3 regions of the Streptomyces sp. NPDC013455 genome follow, and region 2 is predicted to be linked to each of the others. Evidence: riboswitches for the same ligand, from Rfam matches in the RefSeq annotation. Region 2 holds a riboswitch; each other region holds the start of a gene.
The links. Region 2 has a riboswitch for thiamine pyrophosphate ahead of thiO (glycine oxidase ThiO). Riboswitches for the same ligand answer to the same signal wherever they lie in the genome.
Positions count from the first base shown of each region.

Region 1: linked by a shared signal. The riboswitch ahead of ABZ576_RS14060 (thiamine ABC transporter substrate-binding protein) and the one ahead of thiO (glycine oxidase ThiO) in region 2 are both predicted to bind thiamine pyrophosphate.
Region 3: linked by a shared signal. The riboswitch ahead of thiC (phosphomethylpyrimidine synthase ThiC) and the one ahead of thiO (glycine oxidase ThiO) in region 2 are both predicted to bind thiamine pyrophosphate.

Region 1 covers NZ_JBEYCX010000007.1:115,736-122,233, forward strand. The annotation lists gene ABZ576_RS14055 (iron ABC transporter permease) at 1-1,227, opposite strand, end outside; gene ABZ576_RS14060 (thiamine ABC transporter substrate-binding protein) at 1,266-2,342, opposite strand; TPP riboswitch at 2,425-2,533, opposite strand; gene rlmN (23S rRNA (adenine(2503)-C(2))-methyltransferase RlmN) at 2,557-3,663, opposite strand; gene ABZ576_RS14070 (hypothetical protein) at 3,852-4,049, opposite strand; gene ABZ576_RS14075 (cytochrome P450) at 4,123-5,601, opposite strand; gene ABZ576_RS14080 (phosphatidate cytidylyltransferase) at 5,934-6,498, opposite strand, start outside.
Region 2 covers NZ_JBEYCX010000001.1:204,577-211,074, reverse strand. The annotation lists gene pknB (Stk1 family PASTA domain-containing Ser/Thr kinase) at 1-54, opposite strand, end outside; gene ABZ576_RS00900 (thiazole synthase) at 207-1,001, opposite strand; gene thiS (sulfur carrier protein ThiS) at 1,005-1,217, opposite strand; gene thiO (glycine oxidase ThiO) at 1,214-2,383, opposite strand; TPP riboswitch at 2,381-2,492, opposite strand; gene ABZ576_RS00885 (hypothetical protein) at 2,546-2,896, shown strand; gene ABZ576_RS00880 (FAD-dependent oxidoreductase) at 2,929-4,161, shown strand; gene ABZ576_RS00875 (Rv2175c family DNA-binding protein) at 4,261-4,626, shown strand; gene thiE (thiamine phosphate synthase) at 4,717-5,364, shown strand; gene metF (methylenetetrahydrofolate reductase [NAD(P)H]) at 5,455-6,378, shown strand; gene ABZ576_RS00860 (hypothetical protein) at 6,435-6,498, shown strand, end outside.
Region 3 covers NZ_JBEYCX010000026.1:41,858-48,355, forward strand. The annotation lists gene ABZ576_RS30850 (IclR family transcriptional regulator C-terminal domain-containing protein) at 1-199, shown strand, start outside; gene ABZ576_RS30855 (SsgA family sporulation/cell division regulator) at 299-736, shown strand; gene ABZ576_RS30860 (YibE/F family protein) at 845-2,362, opposite strand; TPP riboswitch at 2,434-2,610, shown strand; gene thiC (phosphomethylpyrimidine synthase ThiC) at 2,603-4,387, shown strand; gene ABZ576_RS30870 (hypothetical protein) at 4,590-5,447, opposite strand; gene ABZ576_RS30875 (metallophosphoesterase) at 5,629-6,498, opposite strand, start outside.

The DNA.
Region 1 (6,498 bases), on a different contig from region 2:
GACCAGCGCCTGGGCGAGGGGCACCAGGATCCAGGACTGGCGCAGGTCCAGTGGCGGCTCGTCCAGCGCGATCAGGAAGCCGAAGCCGACGGTGACGGCGGACACCCCGAGCGGCAGCATCAGCAGCGCGTCGAAGCCGCGCACCAGCCGCCCCGCGTCCCGGCGGGCCAGCGCGGCGGCGGCGAGACCTCCGATCACGACGGCGATGGCGGTCGCGGCGACGGCGTACTGGAGCGAGGTCCACACGGCCTGCACCGGCGCCACCAGGAACACTCCGCCGTCGGCCGCGGTGAGCGCCCGGTAATAGCCGAAGCCGGGCGCGTCGAGCGAGCGCCGGACGAGGACGGCGAGCGGCAGCACCAGGAGCACGGCGATGGTGGCGAGGACCGCGGCGAGCAGCGCCCACTGCCCGGCCCCGCGCGGCCGGCGCGCGGTCGTCCGGGCGTCGACCAGGCGGAGGGCGGTCTCCCGCCGCCGGACCGTCCAGGCGTGCACGGCGAGGATCGCGCCGACGGCGGCGAACTGGACGAGGGTGAGGACGGCGGCCGTGGAGAGGTCGAAGACGTCGGAGGTCTGCCGGTAGATCTCCACCTCGATGGTGGAGAAGGCCGGGCCGCCGAGGATCTGCACCACGCCGAAGGAGGTGAAGGTGAACAGGAACACCATCAGGGCGGCGGCGGCCACGGCGGGCGCGAGCGCCGGCAGGGTGACCTGCCGCCAGGCGGTCAGCCGGGAGGCGCCCAGCATCCGCGCCGCCTCCTCCTGCCGGGGGTCGAGCTGGGCCCACAGCCCGCCGACCGTGCGGACGACGACCGCGTAGTTGAAGAAGACGTGGGCCAGCAGGATCGCCCACACGGTGGTGTCGAGCCGTACCCCCCACAGCTCGTCCAGCAGGCCGCGGTGGCCGACCAGGGCCAGGAAGGCGCTGCCGGCGACGACGGTCGGCAGCACGAACGGGACGGTGACCACGGCCCGCAGCAGCTGCTTGCCGGGGAAGTCCAGACGGGCGAAGACGTGGGCGGCGGGCAGCGCCAGCAGCAGGGTGAGCGCGGTGGAGGCGAGCGCCTGCCAGGTGGTGAACCACAGCACGTGCCGGACGTCCGGCTGGGCCACGACGTCCGCGATCCGTCCCAGCCGCCAGGCGCCGTCCACCTTCAGCCCGCGCGCGACGATCGCGGCCACGGGCCAGGCGAAGAACAGCGCGAAGAACGCGACGGGCAGGGCCATCAGCCCGAGCCGCGCCGCGTTCCCCCGCCGGGTGCCGGTCACTTCAGTACGAGCGACGTCCACGACTTGACCCACTGGTCGCGGTTGGCGGCGATCTTCTCGGGCGCCAGGGTCTCGGGGTCCTCGGCGGCCGGGCCGTACTTCGTGAAGTCGGCGGGCACGGCGGCCCCCCGCGTGACCGGGTAGACGAACATGTTCAGCGGCATGTCCTGCTGGAACTCCCTGGTCAGCAGGAAGTCGATGAGCGCCTTGCCGCCCTCGGTGTTCTTCGCGTTGCTCAGCAGCCCCGCGAACTCGATCTGCCGGAAGCAGGTACCGGTGGCCACACCGGTCGGCGCGGTGCCGGGCCGCTTCTTGGCGTAGATCACCTCGGCGGGCGGGGAGGAGGCGTACGACACCACGAGGGGCCGGTCGCCGCCCGCCTTCCTGCCTTCGGAGGACCCGGAGAACTCCTGGTAGTAGGCCTGCTCCCAGCCGTCGACGACCTTGACGCCGTTGGCCTTCAGCTTCTTCCAGTAGTCCGGCCAGCCCCCGTCGCCGAACTCCGCGGCGCTGCCGAGCAGGAAGCCGAGGCCCGGGGAGGAGGTGGCCGCGTTCTCCGTGACGAGGAGGTTCTTGTACGCGGGCTTGGCGAGGTCGGCGAAGGACCGCGGCGGGGTCAGCTTGTGCTCGCTGAAGTACGCCTTGTCGTAGTTGACGCAGATGTCGCCGTAGTCGACCGGCGTGACCCGGTGCTTGTCCTTGTCGAGCTGGTAGGCGGCACCGACCGTGTCGAGGCCCTTGGCCTCGTACGGCTGGAAGAGGCCGTTGTCCAGGGCGCGGGAGAGCAGGGTGTTGTCGACGCCGAAGAGGACGTCGCCCTGCGGGTTGTCCTTGGTCAGGATCGCCTTGTTGACGGCCTGACCGGCGTCGCCGTCCTCGAGGACCCGGACCTTGTATCCGGAACGCTTCTCGAAGTCCTTCAGGACGTTCTTCGAGACGCTCCACGAGTTGTGGCTGACCAGGGTCACGGTCTTGGTGTCCGCGGAGCCCTTGGTGTCGGACGAGCCGCACCCGGTCAGCGCGGACAGCGCGACGAGGCCGGCGGCCGCGGTCGCGAGGGTCTTGGTGTGCACTGGATGTCCTCCTGGGGGTTGGCCAGGAAGAGACGCGGCCCTGCCCGGGCTCCGCCAAGGAGACCCGGGCAGGGCGCAACAGCTTGAGTGATGACCGAACTTCCTACCCAGAATGACCTGGGCGAGGTTCAGAGGGTCTGCGGCCCTGTCCGCCGCACTCTCAGCGCTGTGGCGCTCCCCTGTCGGAATATGAAGATGTGTGGACCCGGTCAGATTACCGCTCGGTGGCCGCGAGCTGACCACACGCCCCGTCGATCTCCTGGCCGCGGGTGTCCCGGACGGTGACGGGCACCCCGTGGGCCGCGATGGCCTCGACGAACGCCTTCTCGTCCTCGGGCCGCGAGGCGGTCCACTTGGAGCCGGGCGTCGGGTTCAGCGGGATGAGGTTGACGTGTACGGGCTTGCCCTTGAGCAGCCGCCCGAGCCGGTCACCGCGCCAGGCCTGGTCGTTGATGTCCCGGATCAGCGCGTACTCGATCGACAGCCGGCGGCCCGACTTCTCGGTGTACTCGAACCCGGCGTCCAGGACCTCGCGCACCTTCCACCGCGTGTTGACGGGGACGAGGGTGTCGCGCAGCTCGTCGTCGGGGGCGTGCAGGGAGATCGCCAGCCGGCACTTGAAGCCCTCGTCGGCGAACCGGTGGATGGCCGGCACAAGGCCCACCGTCGAGACGGTGATCCCGCGCTGCGAGAGGCCGAGCCCGTCCGGGGCCGGGTCGGTGAGCGCCCGGATGGCGCCGACGACCCGCTTGTAGTTGGCGAGCGGCTCGCCCATGCCCATGAAGACGATGTTGGACAGCCGAGCGGGCCCGCCGGGCACCTCGCCGTCCCGCAGCGCCCGCATCCCGTCGACGATCTGGTGGACGATCTCCGCGGTGGAGAGGTTCCGGTCCAGCCCCGCCTGCCCGGTCGCGCAGAACGGGCAGTTCATGCCGCATCCGGCCTGCGAGCTGATGCACATGGTGACGCGGTCCGGGTAGCGCATCAGCACGGACTCGACCAGCGTCCCGTCGAACAGCCGCCACAGCGTCTTGCGGGTGGTGCCCTGGTCGGTGGAGAGGTGCCGGACGACGGTCATCAGCTCCGGGAACAGCGCCTCCTGCAGCTTGGCGCGCGAACCGGCCGGGATGTCGGTCCACTGCTCCGGGTCGTGCGCGTACCGCGCGAAGTAGTGCTGCGCGAGCTGCTTGGCACGGAACGGCTTCTCACCGATCTCGGCCACAGCGTCCTTGCGCTCGGCGGGCGTGAGGTCGGCAAGATGCCGCGGCGGCTGCTTGGCACCGCGCGGCGCGACAAAGGTGAGTTCTCCGGGCTTGGGCATGGTCTTACCAGTGTCGCAGATCGACTCCGGTGGCCCAGGCCGGAGCGGGGTGGGGGCGGTCACCCGTGGGTACCGGTGGTCAGCATCGGACGGCCCAAAGTAGTACCACCACCAGACTTCGCTGGAAGATCTGCAGCCTTGTCAGCGATTGTTTGATCTCCCGGGCCGAGCCGGCGGGGTGGGTGGGGCTAGTCGTCGGTGTTGTCCGGCTGGGTGGCGTTCGCGGTTCCGCCGCGCTTCTTCGAGGCGCTGCGGGCCAGCTCGCCCGCGGTGAGGGTGACGGTCGCGACGGCGCGGGTCCAGCGCGGGCCGCCGCGCTCCGCCCACACCACGCAGACGCAGCCGCCGACTACGAGCGCCAGGACGCCGAGCAAGAGCAGAATCATGGTCCCCACCTGTGTCGTCGTACCGGAAGCCGCTGTCGTACGGGCAGACGCCGTCCACGGGTGAAAGGTTCCCTCACCAAGCCACGGGCAGGGTGCGCGGTCCGCGGATCAGGCCCCGGCGCTGGAACTCCACCTCCTCGGGCGGTACGGCCAGCCGGATGCCGGGGAAGCGGGTGAGTACGGCGCCGATCATCACCTCCGCCTCCATCCGGGCCATGACGGCGGCCAGGCAGTGGTGCGGGCCGTGGCCGAAGGCGAGGTGCGCGGCGCCCGCGCGGTCGAAGTCCAGGGTGTCGGGGTCGGGGAACACCTCGGGATCGCGGTTGGCGGCGAGGTACGCGTTGTAGACCACGTCCCCCGCCCGGATCAGCCGCCCGCCGACCCGCACGTCCTCGGTGGCGACCCGGGGGATGCCGACGCCGTTGCGGTGCGGGACGTAGCGGAACAGCTCCTCCACGGCCCGCGGCAGCAGCTCCGGCTCGCGGCGCAGCCGTTCCAGGTGGCGGGGGTGGGTGAGCAGCGCGTACATCATCGAACCGCTGTTGTTGCGGACCGCGTGGCCGCCGCTGACCTGGACGGCGGTGGCCAGGGAGATCGCCTCGTCGTCCGTGATCTCGCCCGCCTCGGCCGCCCGCGCCAGCACTCCGGCCAGGTCCTCGCGGGGTTCCTCGCGGCGGCGCCGGAGCAGCTCGGCGATGTGGGCCCGGGTGGCCCGGGCCGCCGCCGCGGCGCGCTCCCCGGACTCGGCTCCGGCGGACAGCAGCGCCTCCCCCGTCTCGGCCCACCGGTGCCAGTCCCGCTCGTCCACGCCGAGGAAGTCCCGGAGCACGGCGAGCGGGAAGGGACCGTGCAGGTGTTCCATGAGGTCGGCCGGTGCGCCGGCGCGCCGCATGCCGTCGAGCAGTGCGGCGGCCCGGCGCTCGGCGAGCGGGCGCAGGCGTTGCATGCTCCGCCCGGTGAACGCCCGGGCCACGACCCTGCGCAGCACGGTGTGCCGGGGCGGGTCGACGTACTGCACGCCCGCCGTCTGCGAGGCCACCGGCACGGGACGCATCGTGGTGACGTCGCGGCCGACCACCTCCTCCCGGGAGAAGCGCGGGTCGGAGGTGACGAAGCGGACGTCTTCGTACCGGGTCACCAGCCATGCGTGCCCGGTGCCGTACGGCAGCCTGATCCGGCTGACCGGTTCGCTGCGCAGCAGCTCGTCCAGGAGCGGGTCGGGGTCGAGCGCGGGCAGATCACCGACGGCCCAGAACCGCACGGGGGGAAGCGGCGCGGCGGCGGACCGGTCGGCCGGGAGGGCGGACCGGTCGGCCGGGGCGGCGGACCGGTCGGCCGGGGAGGCGGACCGGCCGGCCGGGGAGGCGGCTGGGTCGGCCGGGGCGGCGGACCGGCCGGCCGGGGAGGCGGCTGGGCCGGCCGGGGCGGCGGACCGGTCGGCCGGGGAGGCGGCTGGGTCGGCCGGGGCGGCGGACCGGTCGGCCGGGGAGGCGGCTGGGTCGGCCGGGGAGGCGGACCGGTCGGCCGGGGAGGCGGCTGGGTCGAGGGGCATGGGGCACGCTCCCTGCGGCGTCGGCGGCGCGGCACACGCCGTGTGTCCTGTCAGGGAGTCTGCCGCCCGCCGGCCGGGCCCGGCGATTTCTGCTGCGGCATCCGGGGCGGCGTTCCGCTGCCGGGGTCCAGGTGCCGGTGCCGGGTTCAGGTGCCGGGTTCAGGTGCGGGGGCCGGGTTCGAGGTTCCGGGGCCGGGTGCCGGGTTCAGGTGACGGGTGCCGGGTTCCAGGTGCCGGGCCTCGGTACGACACCGGGCCCCCGCCCTTCGCTCAGGACAGGGGCCCGGAAGCCGTACGAGGATCGGCGCGCGGAGGGCCGGTGGCCGCCCGCCTCAGCCGCTGCCGACGAACACCACCAGAAGCAGCCACACCACCGGTGCCGTCGGCAGGAGGGAGTCCAGGCGGTCCATGATGCCGCCGTGACCGGGGAGCAAGGTGCCCATGTCCTTGATGCCCAGGTCGCGTTTGATCATGGATTCGCCCAGGTCGCCCAGTGTGGCGCTGGCCGCGACCGCGAGGCCCAGCAGCAGGCCCTGCCACCAGGCTCCGCCGTCGATCAGGAACTGCATGCACAGCGCGCCCGCGACCATCGCGAAGAGCACCGCGCCCAGCAGGCCCTCGCGGGTCTTGCCGGGGCTGATGCGCGGGGCCAGCTTGTGCTTGCCGAACCGCCAGCCGACCGCGTAGGCACCGGTGTCGCTGACGACCGTCAGCAGCAGGAAGGTCAGCACCCGCCAGGGACCGTCGTCGGCGGCGAGCATCAGCGCGACGAACGTCGCCAGGAACGGCACGTAGAACGCGGCGAAGACGCCGGCCGTGACGTCCTTGAGGTAGTCCTCCGGCGGCTCCGTCATACGCCAGACCAAGACGGCCAGAGCGGTGAGGGCCATGGCGACC
Region 2 (6,498 bases):
ATACCGGCCGTCGAGCACCTGCCCGACGAGGGGGTCCTGAAGGGTCGTATCCACGAGAGGGGAGTCTACGAGGGCGGACGGACACCACCACCGCGTCCACCGGCACGGGAGCACGACTGAAGCCGACCTGTGACGCGACGCACGCCCGTCCCGCGGCCGGGGCGGTCCTCCGGCCGGCGGTGACGGGCGGTCGCGTGGCCGGGCGGCTAGAACGCGGGGCGCTCGGGGTCGAGACGGGCCAGGCCCTCCGTCGGGGAGGACGCCTGCGCGAAGTGCCGCCGGGGCATGCGGCCGGCCCGGTACGCCAGCCGGCCCGCCTCCACCGCGTGCCGCATGGCGTCCGCCATCAGCACCGGCTCCTGCGCCCGGGTCACCGCCGAGGCAAGCATCACGCCCGCGCAGCCCAGCTCCATCGCCAGCGCCGCGTCGGACGCCGTACCGGCCCCCGCGTCCAGGATCACCGGCACCCGCGCCTGCTCCACGATCAGCTGGAAGTTGTGCGGGTTGCGGATGCCGAGCCCGGAGCCGATCGGCGAGCCCAGCGGCATGACCGCCGCACAGCCGACGTCCTCCAGCTTCCGCGCGAGCACGGGGTCGTCGTTCGTGTACGGCAGCACCGTGAAGCCGTCGTCGACCAGCGTCTCCGCCGCCTCCAGCAGCTCCACCGGATCCGGCAGCAGCGTCCGCTCGTCGGCGATGACCTCCAGCTTGACCAGGTCGGTGCCGAGCGCCTCCCGGGCCAGCCGGGCGGTGAGCACCGCCTCGCCCGCGGTGAAACAGCCCGCCGTGTTCGGCAGCACCCGGATGCCGAGCCTGTCCAGCACCGACAGCACCGAGCCGTGCACGGACGGGTCCACCCGGCGCATCGCGACCGTGGTCAGCTCCGTGCCGGAGGCGACCAGCGACCGCTCCAGCACCTCCAGGCTGGGCGCCCCGCCCGTGCCCATGATCAGGCGGGACGAGAAGGTCAGCCCGCCGAGGACCAGGGGATCGTCTGCCATGGCTCAGCCTCCCTGCACGGCGGTGAGTACTTCGACCCGGTCGCCCTCGGCGAGCGCGGTGGCCGCCCACTGCGCGCGCGGGACGACGGTCTCGTTGACGGCGGCGGCCACCCCGCGGGGCGCCGCGGTGAGGGTCTCCACCAGCGCGTCCAGCGCGGTGCCCGGCGCGATGTCGCGGGGTTCACCGTTGACGGAGATGGTCAGGGGAGGGTTCATGCGGGCTGCTCCAGCTTCTCCAGCCCCGTGGCGCCGAACCGCCGCGGGGTGAACGGACGCGCCTCCTCGGGCAGTTCACCGGTGACCAGGGCGTGTGCCAGCACGTCCCCGGTGACCGGCGTGAGCAGTACCCCGTTGCGGTGGTGCCCGGTGGCCAGCAGCAGCCCGGCCAGACCGGACGGGCCGAGCAGCGGCGCGTTGTCGGGGGAGCCGGGGCGCAGCCCGGCCAGGGTCTCGGTGAGCGGCAGTTCGGTGATGCCGGGCACCAGCTCGTGGGCGTCGCGCAGCAGTTCGTACACGCCCCCGGCCGTGACCGTCGTATCCCAGCCCAGCTCCTCGCTGGTGGCTCCGACCACCAGGTCGCCGTTCTCCCGGGGCACCAGGTAGACGTGGCTGCCGCGCACCACGGCCCGTACGGTCCGGCTCAGGAACGGCGCGTACCGGCGGGGGACGGTCAGCCGCAGCACCTGCCCCTTGACCGGCCGCACCGGCGGCAGCACTTCCCCCGGGACCCCCGCGAGCCGCCCGCTCAGGCTGCCGGCGGCGAGCACCACCTGCTCCGCGCGCAGCCCGGTGCCGTCCGCCGTGGTGATCCCGGCGGCCCGGTCCCCGGCCACGTCGAGCCGCTCCGCCCGGGTGCGGTGGAAGACCACGCCGGCCCGCTCGCAGGCGGCCACCAGGGCGGCCGCGAGCCGCCGCGGGTCGATCTGGTGGTCGCCGTCCACCCGCAGCCCGCCGCGCACCCCCGGCGCCAGCATCGGCTCCAGGTGCCGGCACTCCCGCCCGGACAGCCACTGGGAGTCGAGGCCCGAACGCCGCTGGAGGGCGTGCAGGTCGCGCAGACCGGCGCGGTCGTCGGCGTCCAGCGCGACGGCGAGGGTGCCGCAGCGGCGGTAGCCGAGGTCGTGGCCGGTCAGCTCGGTGAGCTCGGCCGCGAAGTCGGGATAGCGGCGGGCCGACTCCAGGTTCAGGGCGAGCAGCGTCTCCTCGCCGTAGTGCAGTTCGGTGACCGCGGCCAGCATCCCGGCCGCGACCCGCGCGGCCCCGCCCCCGGGCTCGGGGTCCACCACGGCCGTGGCGAGCCCGCGCTGCGCCGCGCGCCAGGCCGTGACCAGGCCGATGATTCCGCCCCCGATGACGAGGACGTCGGACGTACGTGACGACATGGGCGTCCAGCCCCTCCCTTCGCCGGCATGACCCGGATCAGGTTCGTACGGTCGGAGGCCGCCAGCCTCCCTCTCAGCCCGGTGCGTCCGGGCTCCCGCGAGTGCTTGTACGGTGGCCACCCTAGCCCGCCGTCCTCCTCGCCCGTAAGGGAGCCCCGTTCCATGGCCCGCTCGCTCGACGGACTGATCCTCGCCCCGGTGGCCGACCAGGCCCCGGGTCAGGTCGGTACCCGCACCCGCTTCGCCTACCACGAGGAGGACGGCGAGATCTGGGCCGAGTACGCGGGCGGCGACGTCGTGCGCGGGCATCTGATCGGCACCCGCGAGGGCGACCGGCTGGACTTCCGGTACGTGCAGCTGAAGACCGACGGGACGACCGCCTCGGGCCACTGCGTGTCCGCGGTCGTGGAGCTGCCCGACGGCCGGGTGCGGCTGGAGGAGACCTGGGAATGGGAGTCCGGGGAGGGCTCGGGCACGAGCGTGGTGGAGCAGATCACCGAGCACGCCCCCTGACTGACGGACCGTCAATTGTCTATGGTGACCGGGTGAGCGAGCAGACAGCGGAAGAGGGCACGGCACAGGGGCCGCGCGTGGTCGTCGTCGGCGCGGGCATGGCCGGGGTGCAGACCGCGGTCGCCCTGCGCGAACAGGGCTTCCGGGGCGGTGTGACCGTCATCGGCGCCGAGCCGCACCAGCCCTACGACCGGCCGCCGCTGTCGAAGGCGGTGCTGCTCGGCAAGGCCGAGAACTCCGCCTTCGACGTGGACTTCGAGTCCCTCGGCGTCGAGCTCAGACTGGGCTGCGAGGCGCTGGGCGTGCGCCCCGCCGACCACGAACTGGACACCGAGGCCGGACCGGTCCCCTACGACGTCCTGGTGCTGGCCACCGGCGCCGAACCGGTCACCCTGCCCGGCACCGAGGGTGTGCCCGGGGTGCATCTGCTGCGCACCCTGGACGACGCCGCCCGGCTGCGCCCGGTGGTCGTCCGGCAGCACGACGTCGTGGTCGTGGGCGCCGGCTGGATCGGCGCCGAGTTCGCCACGGCCGCCCGTGAGGCCGGCTGCGCGGTGACCGTCGTGGAGGCCGCCGACCGGCCGCTCGCCGGCGCCCTGCCGGCCGAGGTGGCCGCCCCGATGGCCGCCTGGTACGCCGACAGCGGCACGGACCTGCGCACCGGCGCGCGTGTGGAGCGCGTCGAGCCCGGCGCGGTGCTGCTCGCCGACGGCACCCGGCTGGCCGCGGGCGCCGTCGTGGTCGGTGTCGGCGCCCGCCCCGCCACCGCCTGGCTGGCGGGCTCGGGCATCGAGCTGGGCGCGCACGGCGACGTCCTCGCCGACGACCACCTGCGCACCTCCCTGCCGGACGTGTACGCCGTCGGCGACTGCGCCTCCTTCCCCTCGGCCCGCTACGGCGAGCGGCTCCTCGTCCACCACTGGGACAACGCCCTCCAGGGCCCGCGCACGGTCGCCGCGAACATCCTCGGCGAGACGCCCGCGGTCTACGACCCGGTGCCGTACTTCTGGTCGGAGCAGTTCGGCCGGTTCGTGCAGTACGCCGGCCACCACGCCGCGGCCGACCGCCTGGTCTGGCGCGGCGATCCGGCGGGCCCCTCCTGGACGGTGTGCTGGCTGCGCGAGGGCCGCCTGGTGGCCCTGCTGGCGGTGGGCCGCCCCCGCGACCTGGCCCAGGGCCGCCGCCTGATCGAGGCGGGCCGGCGGATGGACGTGGACGCCCTGACCGACCCGGCCCGGCCCCTGAAGGACGCCACGGCCGACTGAGGCCGCGCCGGTGCGCTCCGCCCCGACCAGGCACGACGGTGCCGCGGACGGCCGACGGCGGATCGCGGGCGAGGCCGCGGAGCGCCTAGGCTGGATTCCGTGACCGAGATTGACGCAAAGATCGATGCTCTCGTCCCCGACTGGCTCACCCTCCCCGACATCGCCGAACAGCTCGGCGTCGAGGTGACGCGTGTGCGGCAGCTGGTCAAGGACGGCCAGCTCATCGCCGTACGCCGTGGTGAGAACCGGGCACTGCACGTCCCCGCCGCCTTCATCGACGGGGACAAGGTCGTCAAGGGCCTGTCCGGGACCCTGACGCTCCTGAGGGACGACGGCTTCACGGACGAAGAGATGATCGAGTGGCTCTTCACCCCCGACCCGACCCTGCCCGGTACCCCCGCGCAGGCCCTGAGCGAGAATCGCGGCACGGAGGTGAAGCGCCGCGCCCAGGCGCTCGCCGTCTGAGCCGACCCGCGGCAGGAGGTGGCGTGCGGGCCGGACGTCCGTACGCCACCAGCCGAACCGCAGGGACACCGACCACGGGGGGACCCAGCCATGTCCGACACCGCCCGCACCGCGCTCGCCGACGCCCGTCTGTACCTGTGCACGGACGCCCGCAGGCGCCAGGGTGACCTGCCCGAGTTCCTCGACGCGGTACTGGCCGGCGGGGTCGACATCGTGCAGCTGCGCGACAAGGGCATGGAGGCCGCCGAGGAGCTGGAGTACCTGGAAGTCTTCGCCGACGCCTGCGCCCGGCACGGCAGGCTGCTCGCGGTCAACGACCGGGCGGACGTCGCCCACGCCGCCGGCGCCGGTGTGCTGCATCTGGGCCAGGGCGACCTGCCGGTCCCCGCGGCCCGCGCGATCCTCGGCGACGGGGTGCTGATCGGCCGCTCCACGCACGCCGAGGACGAGGCCGCCGCTGCCGCCGTCCAGGAGGGTGTGGACTACTTCTGCACCGGCCCCTGCTGGCCCACCCCGACCAAGCCCGGCCGCCACGCCCCCGGCCTGGACCTGGTCCGGTACACGGCCGGCCTCGGCACCGACCGCCCCTGGTTCGCCATCGGCGGCATCGACCTCGGCAATCTCGACCAGGTGCTGGACGCCGGTGCCCGCCGGGTGGTCGTGGTCCGCGCGATCACCGAGGCGCGGGACCCGGGCGCGGCGGCGGCGGAGTTCGCGAAGCGGCTGCGCCAGGGCTAGCTTGTCCAAGGGGTGGACAGGAAGTCGACAAATCGGGCAAATTTCCGACGTTTGGTTGGGGGACCGCCCACCCCTGGCTAACCTGCCCGTATGGCCCTCGGAACCGCATCGACCAGGACTGATCGCGCACGCACCGTGCGCGACATCCTCGCCACCGGCAAGACGACGTACTCGTTCGAGTTCTCTGCGCCGAAGACGCCCAAGGGCGAGCGGAACCTGTGGAGCGCGCTCCGGCGGGTCGAGGCGGTCGCTCCCGACTTCGTCTCCGTGACCTACGGTGCCGGCGGCTCCACGCGGGCGGGCACGGTCAAGGAGACCCAGCAGATCGTCGCCGACACCACGCTGACCCCGGTCGCCCACCTCACGGCGGTCGACCACTCCATCGCGGAACTGCGCAACATCATCGGCCAGTACGCGGACGCCGGCATCCGCAACATGCTGGCCGTGCGCGGCGACCCGCCCGGCGACCCGATGGGCGAGTGGGTGCCGCACCCCAGGGGCCTGACCTACGCGGCCGAACTCGTCCGGCTCATCAAGGAGTCGGGCGACTTCTGTGTGGGCGTGGCCGCGTTCCCGGAGATGCACCCGCGCTCCGCGGACTGGGACACCGACGTCGCCCACTTCGTGGACAAGTGCCGTGCGGGCGCCGACTACGCCATCACACAGATGTTCTTCCAGCCGGAGTCCTACCTGCGGCTGCGCGACCGCGTGGCGGCCGCGGGCTGCGACACCCCGGTGATCCCGGAGGTCCTGCCCGTCACCAGCGTCAAAATGCTGGAACGGCTGCCGAAGCTCAGCAACGCCCACTTCCCGGACGCCCTGAAAGAGCGGATCCTCACAGCGAAGGACGATCCGGCGGCGGTACGCTCCATCGGTATCGACTTCGCCACGGAGTTCTGCGCACGGCTGCTGGCCGAGGGAGTGCCCGGACTGCACTTCATCACGCTCAACAGCTCCACGGCGACCCTGGAAATCTACGAGAACCTGGGCCTGCACCACCCCCCGCAGGCCTAGACCGGCCGCCTCGCGATACGACACACTGCGTAGCGGTCATTGGGAGAGGGGCGTACATGGGCTGGACGGTCCTCTACATCGCGTTCGGCGTCGTCGCGCTGTGGTTGCTCGGCGAGGTAC
Region 3 (6,498 bases), on a different contig from region 2:
GGAACCGGTGGTGGAGCGCCAGGAGTACGCCGTCGGGACGGTCTGCGCGGCGGTGCCGATCACGGTCGGCACCACGGCCGCCACCATGGCCATCTCCCTCCCCGCCCACCAGGCCGACCGGCTGCTGCCCGCCGCCCACCGGCTGCAGGCCGAGATCGGGCGGCATCTGGGGTCTCTCACGCTCTCTATCAGTATCTGAAAACTTACTCCTTGTGATCTGTCGTGTACGTTCAGCTAGATTTGACCACGGTCAGAAGGATTGATCCCGGCCAGTCGACGTCATATGACGGGGTAACCGATGCGCGAGTCCGTACAGGCAGAAGTCATGATGAGCTTTCTCGTGTCGGAGGAGCTCTCCTTCCGCATCCCGGTGGAGTTGCGCTACGAGACCGATGATCCGTATGCCGTGCGGCTCACCTTCCATCTGCCCGGTGATGCGCCGGTGACCTGGGCGTTCGGGCGGGAGTTGCTGATCGACGGGGTCGGCCGACCGTGTGGCGAGGGGGATGTGCACATCGCCCCCGCCGATGCGGAGGTGCTGGGCGAGGTGCTGATCCGGCTTCAGGTCGGCAGCGACCGGGCGCTGTTCCGTTCGTCCGCGCCACCGCTCGTTGCCTTCCTCGACCGGACGGACAAGCTCGTGCCGCTCGGCCAGGAAGGTGCGCTCGCCGACTTCGACGCTCATCTGGACGAGGCCCTGGACCGCATCCTGGCCGAGGAACAGAGCGCCGGCTGAAGCGTTACGGCACGAGTGCGGGACGCTCGGTCGTGCAGCGTGGACGTGTGCAGGAACGCTTCTTCAGCGGGGCTCCACCCTGCTTCCCCTCTCCGGGCCGCACCCGGCTCACCGCTTCCGACGCCGGCCCCGGCCGCCGCGCGCCGCGGCCGGCTGAGCCCCGGAAGGTGACGCGGCAGCCGGGGCGGGCCGGTCGGCCGAGACGACCAGCGCGGCCAGCGCGGTGGTGACCGGGACCGAGGCGACCAGACCGATCGAGCCGATCAGCGTGCGCACGATCTCCTCGGCCACCAGCTCGCTGTTGGCCACGGTCCCGACGCTGCTCTGCGCGATCGAGAACAGCAGCAGCAACGGCAGTGCGGCACCGGCGTAGGCGAGCACGAGGGTGTTGACGACGGAGGCGATGTGATCGCGGCCGATGCGGATGCCCGCCCGGTACAGCCCGCGCCAGCCCATCGAGGGGTTGGCCTCGTGCAGCTCCCACACGGCCGACGTCTGGGTCACCGTCACGTCGTCCAGCACGCCGAGCGAACCGATGATGACGCCGGCCAGCAGCAGACCGCTCATGTCGATCGACGGATACAGGCCGTGGATGAGGCCGGTGTTGTCGTCCGTGTTGCCGGTGAGCGCGGCCCAGCCGATGAAGAGCGAGCCGAGCACGCCGATCAGCGACAGGGAGATCAGGGTGCCGAGCACCGCCACCGATGTCCGGGCCGACAGGCCGTGGCACAGGTACAGGGCGATCAGCATGATGGCGCTCGACCCGACCACGGCTACCAGCAGCGGGTTCGAACCCTGCAGGATCGCGGGCAGGATGAACAGGGTCAGTACCAGGAAGCTGACGGCCAGGGCGACCAGTGCCATGAGGCCGCGCAGCCGGCCCACCACGACGACGGCGACGGCGAAGATCCCTGCGAGCAGCATCATGGGGAACAAGCGGTTCACATCGGTCACCGCGTACTGGAGGTCCTTCGGAGCGGAGGGCTCGTAGGCGACCACGACCTTCTCGCCCTGCTCCAGCTGCCGTGACTGGTCCGGCTGCACGATCTCGGTGAACGTACGGCCCTTGTCCTTGCCGGTGTCGACCCGGATGGTCGCCTTCTTGCAGGTCCCGTCGGCCTGCTGCTGCGCCGAACTGCCCTCCGCGGTGGAGGTGTCACCGGTCGGGGTGGCACCGGAGGCGTTCACCGACTTGCAGTCGACCTCGACGACCCGGGTGACCGTGGCCTGCTGGGTCTGCCGGTCGAAGCCCACGCCGGTGCGCTTGTGGGAGGGCGCTCCTCCGGGCCAGAGCACCACGAGGCCGACCAGGACCGCCGCGGTGAAGGGGATCAGCACCGCCGCGATGACCTTGCGCAGATGCTGGGACACCGGAGCGGCCGGGCCGTGGCTGTGGCTGTGCGCGTGGCCTTGGTGGCCGTGACCCGCGGGCCCGTGGTGCCCGGGGCCGTCACCGCCGGTGCCCGAGCCGGCACCCGAGTCCCCGTGGAGCGGGGCAGAGCCGTTTCCCGGACCGGTACCACGGCCGCCGTCAGGGGCTCCGTGGCCGGGTCCGAAGGCCTGTCCCGAGCCGTCTCGGCGATGCGGCTCCGGCGGCTGGTAGGGGTACTGCTCCATCCTGGTCACCACCCGATCATCGCAAGAACCGTGGGGGCCCACTGTTCACCGCGCCACACATGACGCTAGCGTGGAGGCACCTTTGCACACGCGGGAGCTCGGAGCACCGGGCTGAGAGGGCGCTGACCTCCGTAGACACGATGTTTCACGTGGAACGAACGCAGTTCCACGGAGATGTCGGCAGACGGACACCGCTGCGTCGACCGCCGAACCTGTTACCGGGTAATGCCGGCGTAGGGAGTAGGTCTCATGACCAACAAGGACGCACGCACGCCTGCCTCTGTTCAGGACGACAAGTCCCAGGAGGCCGGGAAGTCCATCGGCTGGCACAAGGCGTACGTCGAGGGTTCGCGCCCCGACCTGCGCGTGCCGGTCCGCCAGGTGCACCTCACCAACGGGCAGTCGGTCACGTTGTACGACACGTCAGGCCCGTACACCGATCCCCTGCTGGACACGGATGTCCGCAGGGGCCTGCCGCCGCTGCGGGAAAACTGGATCGTCGCCCGCGGGGACACGGAGGAGTACGCGGGCCGTCCGGTCCGTCCCGAGGACGACGGGATCAAGCACACCGCGCCGCGTGGCGGGCTGCGGAACCTGGACGCGGTCTTCCCCGGGCGCCCGCGTCAGCCGCGCCGGGGCCGCAACGGCGAGGCGGTGACCCAGCTCGCGTACGCGCGGCGGGGCGAGATAACGCCGGAGATGGAGTTCGTGGCCATCAGGGAGAACGTTTCTCCAGAGGTGGTCCGCGAGGAGATCGCGGCAGGCCGGGCCGTGCTGCCGGCCAATGTGAACCACCCGGAGATCGAACCGATGATCATCGGCAAGCGGTTCCTGGTGAAGGTCAACGCCAACATCGGCAACTCCGCGGTGACGTCCTCCATCGAGGAGGAGGTCGAGAAGATGACGTGGGCGACCCGCTGGGGCGCCGACACGGTCATGGACCTGTCCACCGGCCGCAACATCCACACCACCCGCGAGTGGGTGCTGCGCAACTCCCCCGTGCCCATCGGCACGGTGCCGCTCTACCAGGCACTGGAGAAGGTCGACGGCAAGGCCGAGGAACTGACCTGGGAGATCTACAAGGACACGGTCATCGAGCAGGCCGAGCAGGGTGTGGACTACATGACCGTCCACGCGGGTGTCCGGCTCCCCTACGTCCCGCTCACCGCCAACCGCAAGACCGGCATCGTCTCGCGCGGCGGGTCGATCATGGCCGCGTGGTGCCTGGCGCACCACAAGGAGTCGTTCCTCTACGAGAACTTCGAGGAGCTCTGCGAGATCCTCGCCGCCTACGACGTCACGTACTCGCTGGGCGACGGTCTGAGGCCCGGCTCGATCGCCGACGCCAACGACGAGGCGCAGTTCGCCGAGTTGAAGACGCTCGGGGAACTCAACCGGATCGCCAGGCGTTTCCATGTACAGACGATGATCGAGGGCCCCGGTCACGTCCCGATGCACAAGATCAAGGAGAACATCGACCTTCAGCAGGAGATCTGTGATGAAGCTCCGTTCTATACGCTCGGCCCGCTGACCACGGACGTCGCGCCGGCGTACGACCACATCACCTCCGGCATCGGTGCCGCGATGATCGCCTGGTGGGGCACGGCGATGCTCTGCTACGTCACGCCCAAGGAGCACCTGGGCCTGCCCAACCGGGACGACGTGAAGACCGGCGTCATCACTTACAAGATCGCCGCGCACGCGGCCGACCTCGCCAAGGGACACCCGGGCGCGCAGGAGTGGGACGACGCCCTGTCGGACGCGCGCTTCGAGTTCCGGTGGGAGGACCAGTTCAACCTCGCCCTCGACCCGGAGACGGCACGGGAGTTCCACGACGAGACGCTGCCGGCCGAGCCCGCCAAGACGGCCCACTTCTGCTCCATGTGCGGCCCGAAGTTCTGCAGCATGAAGATTTCGCAGGACATCCGGCGGGAGCACGGCGGCAGCCGGGGCGAGATCGAGGAGGGCATGGCCCAGAAGTCCAAGGAGTTCGCGGCCGCCGGCAACCGCGTCTATCTGCCGATCGCCGACTGAGACGGTCGCCGACCGGCGCGCGGTGGACTCGCCGCACCGGACGGCCCGCAGCGGGCGGCTGGTGCGGCGCGGGGCGGTGGGTCCGCGGCCGGCCGGGTGGTGGTACCACGCCGCTCGGCCCGCCGGACACCCTCACGCCGTGGCGGCCGGCCCACGCCCCGCGGTGGACGCCGGGCCGGGCCCTGTGCGGCGTGAGGCCGGGCTAGTCGGGCTGGTGCTCCGGACCGCCGAAGTCCGGGCTCGTGTAGTCGGGACTGGTGTAGCTCGGGCGACCGGTGCCGGCGTCGGGGCTGCTGAAGCCGGGGCGGCCGTAGCCCAGGCGCGGTATGCGGCCGGTCGGTGAGGGTGGGGCCGTGTGGGGGACGGCGGCCGGGCCGGGACCGGCCAGCGCCTCCTGGAGGAAGGGCAGGATGCCGCGCTGCAGCAGGGCGTCCCGCCATGCCTCTCGTGCCCTGGCCAGCTCTTCGTGCGCCGCGTCCTGGGCCCGGGCGTCCGCCGGGGTGCTGTTGCGCAGCGCGGTGAGCACCAGCCCGACGGCGGCGACGAGGATCGCTGCCGCCGTCATGGCGCCGAACACCCAGCCGGTGGTGAGCATGGTCCGGGCGATGGTCTGCCCGGGGTCCAGCATCTTCAGGAGGTAACCGACGAGCAGGAACAGCACCGCGGCGGTTCCGGAGAGGATGGGTGCCAGGACGGCGATGACCGCGGTGGCGCCCGCGCCCGTGTTCTCGGCGGCCTCGCCGAGGGCGGTGGCGAGGCCCGTGACCTCCGAACCGGTCGGCCCGGCATCGGAGTTGTCGGCGGCCGGCGGGGCGAGCGGCGCCGGGTGGCGCAGTTGGTCGCGGACCTTGACGTAGTGCTGGTACTCGGCCGCCGCGGCTGCCGTGATCAGGGCGGCGGCGTCGAGCGCCATGGTGCGCAGTTGTTCGGGGTTGAGCCGCTGTCCGGCAGCGGCCGGTTCCGGTCGGTTCGGTGCGGAGCGCAGCGCCTCATCGAGGAGCCGCTCGAAGTCCTGTCGGTCCTCGCTCCTCAGGTGCTGCGGAACGCTTCTCATGTGCATCCCCCGATGCTCCGTAGGGCTTGGGGCTCGCACGCCGGCGAGCCGTCGGGCAGAAACGGAGGGGAGCCTGCTACGGATAAGCCGATGGTAGAGCCGTGACGGCGCACGGTGACAGGGGATTGCCGGAATTCGCGTCCCGGCCTGCGCGTACGCGACCGGGGGACGCCTGCCCCGAGAACGCTCAGATATCCAGCGGGAGTTGCTGGACCAGCAGTTTTCCGGCCATGGTCACTCCGCCGTCCATGGCGATGGCCAGACCGTCGGCGTAGATGTGCGGTCCCTCGACGACCGGGCCGGTGCCCTCCTCGCCGTCCTCGGAGCCGACCTCGCCGAGGAGGTAGGGGATGGGGCTGTGTCCGTGAACGACCCGGGTGCCGCCGTACGTATCGAGGAGGGAGCGCACGGCGTCCGCGCCGCCCTCGTCGCGGAAGGAGAAGCGCTTGGTGAACTTGCGGAAGAGGTCCCAGACCTCGTCGGCGTCGTTGCGGGTCAGCGTCTCGCGGACGGTGTCGTTGACCGCCTCGATGGAGTCGCCGTAGTCCAGGTAGGCGGTGGTGTCGGAGTGCAGGAGCAGATAGCCGTCGACCTCCTCGACGGCGTCGAGGCGGGCCATCCACTGGAGGTGGTGGTCCTGGAGGCGGTCCATGTCGGTCTTCTGGCCGCCGTTGAGCAGCCAGGCCGCCTGGAAGGTGGCGGTGCCCGCGCCGGAGTTGACGGGCGTGTCGCCGAACCGCTTGGCGCCGAGCAGCAGCAGCTCGTGGTTGCCCATGAGGGCCTTGCAGTAGCCGCCCGCCGCGGCCGCCTCGGCGGACAGGCGCATGACCAGGTCGATGACGCCGATGCCGTCCGGGCCGCGGTCGGTGAAGTCACCGAGGAACCACAGCCGGGTGGTGCCGGCGCACCACTGGCCGGAGGCGTCGATCAGGCCCTGCTCCTGCAGGGCGGTGACCAGCTCGTCCAGGTAGCCGTGGACGTCTCCGACGACGTAGAGCGGTCCGGGGCCGGCCGCGGGCTGCGGGGCCGGGGCCGCGGGGGCGGGCTCCACGGGGAC